2 regions of the Mesorhizobium sp. M1A.F.Ca.ET.072.01.1.1 genome follow, and region 2 is predicted to be linked to the other one. Evidence: riboswitches for the same ligand, from Rfam matches in the RefSeq annotation. Region 2 holds a riboswitch; the other holds the start of a gene.
What was found. A riboswitch is a leader RNA that binds a small molecule or an ion and turns the genes downstream of it on or off. The one in region 2 is predicted to bind cobalamin.

Region 1: another riboswitch for cobalamin. It lies ahead of EOA32_RS14545 (DUF1636 family protein); the one in region 2 lies ahead of metE (5-methyltetrahydropteroyltriglutamate--homocysteine S-methyltransferase).

What each region holds. Positions count from the first base shown of each region.
Region 1 is NZ_RZSF01000086.1:4,652-8,179, reverse strand. It holds gene EOA32_RS14555 (NADH-quinone oxidoreductase subunit A) at 1-306, opposite strand, end outside; gene EOA32_RS14550 (winged helix-turn-helix domain-containing protein) at 632-1,831, shown strand; cobalamin riboswitch at 1,861-2,060, shown strand; gene EOA32_RS14545 (DUF1636 family protein) at 2,099-2,527, shown strand; gene cobW (cobalamin biosynthesis protein CobW) at 2,529-3,528, shown strand, end outside.
Region 2 is NZ_RZSF01000022.1:78-3,605, reverse strand. It holds partial or broken gene EOA32_RS05570 (hypothetical protein) at 18-243, shown strand; cobalamin riboswitch at 928-1,128, shown strand; gene metE (5-methyltetrahydropteroyltriglutamate--homocysteine S-methyltransferase) at 1,224-3,528, shown strand, end outside.

The DNA.
Region 1 (3,528 bases), on a different contig from region 2:
CAGGAACACCATCATCGACCAGAAGCCGAGCATGCCGAGCTTGGAGAAGGACACCGCCCACGGGAACAGGAAGGCGACCTCGAGATCGAAGATGATGAACAGGATCGACACCAGGTAGAAGCGGATGTCGAACTTCATGCGGGCGTCGTCGAATGAGTTGAACCCGCATTCATAGGCGGAAAGCTTTTCCGGATCGGGATTGCGGTAGGCAACCAGGAACGGCGCAACGATCAGCGCCAGGCCGACGACCATCGCCACTGCGATGAAGAGCACGATGGGCAGATACGAACTTAGGAGTGCGCTCATGCGGCGACTTTCCTTCGGCGGCCAGTTCACTTTGATTACAGCAACGGACTCTAAGGCGGAAGCGTGACAGTTTAACCCGCTGAACCGTTTTAGGTGGCCTATGCTGCGACGCGGCGAGGGTTAGCGCAGCGGTTTCGGCGACGCAAGTCAAACCTTGTTCAAAATCCGGCCCTGGACGCCATATCGGAAGAAACTGGTCCGATCCGCTCCTGTTTGATTTCCTTCATGTTTTACTCCACTTTTCTATCCTGACATATCTCCCGCCATTTGCCTGCTAGCATGGCCGGAATCACCGACTGGAAACCCCGGCAAAGGATCGGTAGGGATGAAGGAAAAGATCTCGCTCGCCGCAGCAAGGCGCATTGCGCTCGGCGCGCAGGGTTTCACCGATGCGCGGCCTGCCGGCACGCCCGATCGTCGCCATCTCGCCCGCGTGCTTTCCCGAACTGGCCTGCTGCAGATCGATTCCGTCAGCGCCGTGGTGCGCGCCCACTATATGCCGCTCTATTCGCGCCTCGGCCCCTACCCGCTTGCGCTGCTCGACAACGCGGCCGTCACCCGCAAGCGAACCGTCTTCGAATACTGGGCCCATGAGGCTTCCTTCCTGCCCGTCGAGACCTATCCGTTGATGCGCTGGCGCATGCAGCGGGCCGAGAAAGGCGAGGAAATGTATCTCGGCCTCGCCAAATGGGGCCGCGAGCGCAAGGCGATGATCGAGGAGATCTACGGGCAAGTCGCGCAACGCGGGCCGATCGCCGCCTCCGACATCGAAGGCCACAAGGGCAATGGCGGATGGTGGGGCTGGAGCGAGGCCAAGCACGCTTTCGAATGGCTGTTCTGGGCCGGGCGCATCACCACCGCCTACCGGCGAGGATTCGAGCGCTATTACGACCTGCCCGAGCGGGTTCTGCCGCAGGCCATCCTCGACCTGCCGGTGCCCTCGGTCGAGGACGCGCATCGCCAATTGCTGCGCATTTCCGCCCGCGCCCATGGCATCGCAACCTATGGCGATCTGCGTGACTATTTCCGCCTGGCGCCTGGCGATACGAGAGCCAGGATCGAGGAACTGGTCGAGATGGGCGAACTGCTGCTGGTGAAGGTCGAAGGCTGGGACAAGCCCGCCTATCTCCACAAGGACGCCCGCTTTCCGCGCCGGATCGAGGCCCGCGCCCTGCTCGCGCCCTTCGATCCGGTGGTATTCGAACGCACCCGGACGGAAAAACTCTTCGGCTTCCGCTACCGCATCGAGATCTACACGCCGGCCGAGAAGCGCCAGTACGGCTACTACGTGCTGCCTTTCCTGCTCGGCGACCGGATCGTTGCCCGGGTCGATCTGAGAGCTGACCGCCCGGCCGGCGTGCTGCGCGTCCATGCGGCTTTTGCCGAAGCCGGCGCTCCCGCCGAAACGGCCGCACAGCTCTTCGATGAGTTGAAACAGATGCAGGCATGGCTCGGCTTGGAAACCATCGAGGTGACGCCGGCCGGCGACCTTGGGCCGGCGTTGGCCGACATTTCGGTGTCGTAGCCGCGCGTTGACATGCCAGCACCTCTAAGCCTAAATCCGCCGCAGACGGTCTCCTCCCGGCAAGGGGAGGAGCCAAGAGGGAATGCGGTGCGGGAAAACCCAAATCCGCGGCTGTCCCCGCAACTGTGAGCGACGAGCCTCAGCCGAAAACCACTGGGATGTTCCCGGGAAGGCGGCGCAAGGCGACGACCCGCGAGCCAGGAGACCTGCCGTCTGAGACATGAGAATCCGATCGCTCGGCGGGTTTTCCGGGCAAGGAGCCTGGTTTTGGATCGCAACGTCAGTTTTCCGGCTAATACCGCGGACATTTCGTCCGAACCCCGCGACGCGCTATCGGAAGTGACCGTCATCGTCTGCTCCTCCTGCCGAGATGAGACCGGTTCGGACGCGCATCCGCGTGCCGGCGCCCTCCTTGCCGAAGACGCGCGCCGCGCCGCGCCGGACGAGAAAATCCGCATCCGCACCGTCGAGTGTCTCGGCAATTGCAAACGCCGCCTGAGCGCGGCGCTGCTGCGCGACGGCTGCTGGAGCTATGTCTTCGGTGACCTGGAAACGACCAGCGGCGCCGACCTCGTCACCGGCGCAAAGCTCTTTGCCACCTCGACCGACGGCCTCATCCCGTGGCGAGGCCGGCCCGATTCCCTCAAGCGCGGCCTGGTTGCCCGCATCCCTCCCCTCGACCTGCTGAAGGACTGACATGACCGCATCCCTCTCCCGTGTTCCCTGCACTGTCGTCACCGGCTTTCTCGGCGCCGGCAAGACCACGCTGATCCGCAACCTGCTCGAAAACGCCAAGGGCAAGCGGCTGGCGATCATCGTCAACGAATTCGGCGATGTCGGCATCGACGGCGAGATCCTGAAAGGCTGCGGCGTCGACACCTGTCCGGAGGAAAACATCGTCGAACTGGCCAATGGCTGCATCTGCTGCACCGTCGCCGACGACTTCGTGCCGGCGCTCGACCAGATCCTGTCGCGCACGCCGAAAGTCGACCACATCCTGATCGAAACCTCCGGCCTCGCTTTGCCGAAGCCGCTCGTCCAGGCCTTCCAGTGGCCGACGGTGAAGAGCCGCGTGACGGTCGATGGCGTCATCGCCGTGGTCGACGGTCCGGCGCTGGCCGACGGCCGCGTCGCCGCCGATATGGACGCCCTGCAGGCGCAGCGCGCCGCCGACGATTCCCTCGACCACGATGATCCAGTCGAAGAGGTGTTCGAGGACCAGATCGCTTGCGCCGACCTGATCATCCTGTCGAAGAGCGATCTGATGGACGCGGCCGGCTCGGAGCGCGCCAACGCCGTCATCGGCGAGCACGTGGCGCGCGCGGTCAAGGTCGTACCGACCGCACAGGGCAAGGTCGACCCGTCGGTGCTGCTCGGTCTTGGCCTCGCCGTCGAAGACGACATCGAGAACCGCAAGACCCATCACGATGACGAGCTCGACCATGAGCATGACGATTTCGACTCCTTCGTCCTCGATATCCCGTCCATCGCCAGTCCGGATGAGCTGGCAAAGCGCGTCGCTCTCGCCGCCGAGCAGGAAAACGTTCTGCGCGTCAAAGGCTTTGTCGAGGTGGGTGGCAAGCCGATGCGGCTGCTGCTCCAGGCCGTCGGCCCGCGCGTCAACCACTATTACGACCGCGCCTGGACGTCGAACGACGACCGCCGATCGCGGCTCGTCGTCATCGGCCTCAAAGGGC
Region 2 (3,528 bases):
GCCCGGCCGAAGGCCGGGACGAGGTCGCCGCTGGTGTCTATGACATTCACTCGCCCGGGATCCCAGAAGTGGCCGAGATTTTAAACCTCATCATTCTTGGGCGCCATCGATTGTTGGATGGTCAACTGCGGGGTGAATCCCGACAGCGGTCTCAAAACGCGCGGATGGGAGGAGGTCCGCCCTGTCCTGATGAACATGGTGGCTGCGGCACACGCAATTCGGGAAAAAGCGGAGACGGCGTAGACCTCGGTGACACTCGCCGGCGGTTGCATCGACCTCTGGTGGCGCCGAACAAGCTACGGCGAGCTCGGCATTGGCTGGCCGCAAGCCGAAGTATCTGGGAACGCCGGCATCTGCCAAGCGTGCCCGCAAGAAAGCCGCAGCCTGACCGGACTTTTCAGGCTCGACTAAGCGGATCCGGCACGATTTCGCAACTGCGATATAGAATTTGTGCATTGCAATATACCCTTCTGTCGGTATGATCATGTTGTCGGCCATCTACTCCTCCCAGATGTGGTGCCGACGCTGAGCGGGGCGCACCTCCTCCCGCGTCTCACTCGAAATAGAGCCCGCTGCCACCTCCTCCCGGCAGCGGGCTTTGCCTGAGGCGCGATTTCGGTGGGCCGACGCATGGGGCTAAGCGAGGCGAATATTCCGAACTTCCAGGCTTTTCTTACCCTGCCCGCATTGGACAAACACCTTCTGCCCCTCCATCAGCAGTGCTCAGTCCTGAGCGAGTCTGCCGGTGGCATGAACGAATATGCTCTTCTCACCGTTTTCAGGAGCAATGAAGCCCGAAGCCCTTTTAGGCATTTTTCCTTGTTCCTCCCTACACGCGACTTGGAAGTCACTGCGACAGTACAAAGTGCATTCACATAATGACATAAAGATTTCTTTATGCGATGTTGACAAAAGACCTGACTGCTGTGATTGTGTCCAAGCCATGGTTCTCCGTACGGCGCTGCCGCAGCGGAGCTAAGAGGGAAGCCGGTGCGATACCGGCGCTGCCCCCGCAACTGTTAGAGGCGAGCCGACCCCACTCATGTCACTGAGGCGAACAGCCTCGGGAAGACGGGTAGAGGCTATGACCCCCGAGCCAGGAGACCTGCCACGGCGAACTATTGTCCACGGGCGGGGTGTCTCGGTGGCCGCTGCAGCCCGGCGTTCGTACCGGCCTACTGGCGCCTTCGTTGTCCCCCACGCCCCAACCATCGGGGTATCGCATGACTCTCTCTCAGCAAATTCCTGTAGCAACGCTTGGTGTGCCGCGTATCGGTCGCAGGCGGGAATTGAAATTCGCGCTTGAAAGCTATTGGTCCGGAAAATCTTGCGCCGCCGAGCTTCTCGCGACGGCAAAGGCGCTCCGTGTCGCGAACTGGGAAGAGCAGCGCGATCGCGGTGTGTCGAAAATCCCGTCGAACGACTTTTCGCTCTACGACCATGTACTCGACACCGCCGCCATGGTCGGCGCCGTGCCGTCCCGCTACGCATGGAATGGCGGCGAGGTCCCACTCGACATCTATTTCGCTATGGCCCGCGGCAACCAAGGTCAGACGGGAAATTGCGACTCTGGTCGGGAGCATGCGGCTTGCCCTGCCCTAACCGCGATGGAAATGACCAAATGGTTCGACACCAACTATCATTACATTGTGCCGGAACTTGAGGACGATCAGGCGTTCACACTCTCGTCGACCAAACCGGTTGATTACTTCCTCGAGGCTAAAGCCCTGGGCATTCATACACGCCCGGTCATCCTTGGACCGGTCACTTTTCTCAAGCTCGCGAAGTCACCTGCCGAAGGTTTCAATCCCCTCGCGCTCCTGCCGCGGCTTCTGCCCGTCTACGAGCAACTCCTGCGGAGGTTAAAATTTACGGGATCCGATTGGGTGCAGATCGATGAGCCAGCGCTCGTGCTCGATCTAAACCCCTACGAACGAACCGCACTTGAATTTGCCTATGGGCAGCTGTCGAAGGCCGCGCCCGAGCTGAAGATCATGCTGGCTACTTACTTCGGGCCGCTGGGGGACAATCTCGAGACGGCGATATCGCTGCCTGTGGCCGGCCTGCATCTTGATCTCTCGCGTGCTCCCGAGCAGTTGGAGACGGCTGGTCGGCTCGCGCCTAAGGATCTGGTGTTATCGCTTGGCTTGATCAATGGCCGCAACGTCTGGCGCGCGAATCTCACTGCCATTCTCGACCGCATCAAGCCGATCGTCGCGGGCTGGCCCTTGGACCGAGTCGAGATCGCGCCTTCATGCTCGATGCTGCATGTGCCGATAGACTTGCGTATGGAGACGGTACTGGATGCGAACATCAGGTCGTGGCTCGCCTTCGCGGCCCAGAAGACCGACGAGCTGGTTATCCTCGCCCGGGCCTTGTCCCAAGGTAGAGATGCCGTGGCTGGCGAGTTGAAAGCTTCTAGCGAGGCTGCCTCGAGTCGCGCAACATCCACGAAGGTCCATGACCCGCTCGTTGAAGGGCGGATCGCCGACATCAACGGCGCTATGAAGCAACGAAAGAGCGCATTTGCCGAGCGTTCCAGGGTCCAGGCCCGCACGCTCGGCCTGCCGCCGTTCCCGACGACGACCATTGGATCCTTTCCGCAGACGCCTCAGGTGCGCAAAGCGCGTTCCGCTCACGCGAAGGGCCAGCTCAGCTATGTCGATTACGAAACCTTTCTGAAGAAGGAGACCGAGGCTGCTATTCGCTGGCAGGAGGAGATCGGGCTGGACGTGCTGGTGCATGGCGAGTTCGAACGAAACGACATGGTACAGCATTTCGGCGAGCAACTTTCCGGCTTCGCCTTCACCGAACATGGCTGGGTGCAGAGCTATGGGTCGCGCTACGTGCGTCCCCCCATCATCTTCGGCGACGTATCGCGCCCCAATCCGATGACGGTGCGCTGGTGGCAATTCGCCCAGTCACTTACGCAAAAGCCTGTGAAGGGAATGCTCACAGGTCCAGTGACCATTCTCAATTGGTCTTTTGTTCGCGACGACGTACCCCGCTCCGAGGTCTGCCGCCAGATCGCGCTCGCTATTCGCGATGAAGTGACGGACCTCGAAAGATCCGGCGCAAGGATGATCCAGATCGACGAGGCTGCGTTTCGCGAAGGCTTGCCGCTGCGCAAGTGCGACTGGAAGGTCTATCTCGACTGGTCGGTCGAATGTTTCCGGATCGCTTCAACAGGTGTAAAGGACTCGACTCAGATCCACACCCACATGTGCTATTCGGAGTTCAACGAGATCATCGACGCGATCGCTGAGCTTGACGCGGATGTAATTTCGATTGAGACATCGCGCTCGGCAATGGACCTGCTGGACGCCTTTACGAGCTCTAAATATCCCAACGAAATCGGTCCCGGAGTCTATGACATCCACTCACCGCGCGTTCCGGAAGTCGCCGAGATTTCGGCCCTCCTCATGCTTGCCCGCGAGCGCTTGTCTGATGGTCAACTTTGGGTAAACCCCGACTGTGGCCTTAAAACACGCAATTGGGAGGAGGTCCGCCCTGCCCTCGTGAACATGG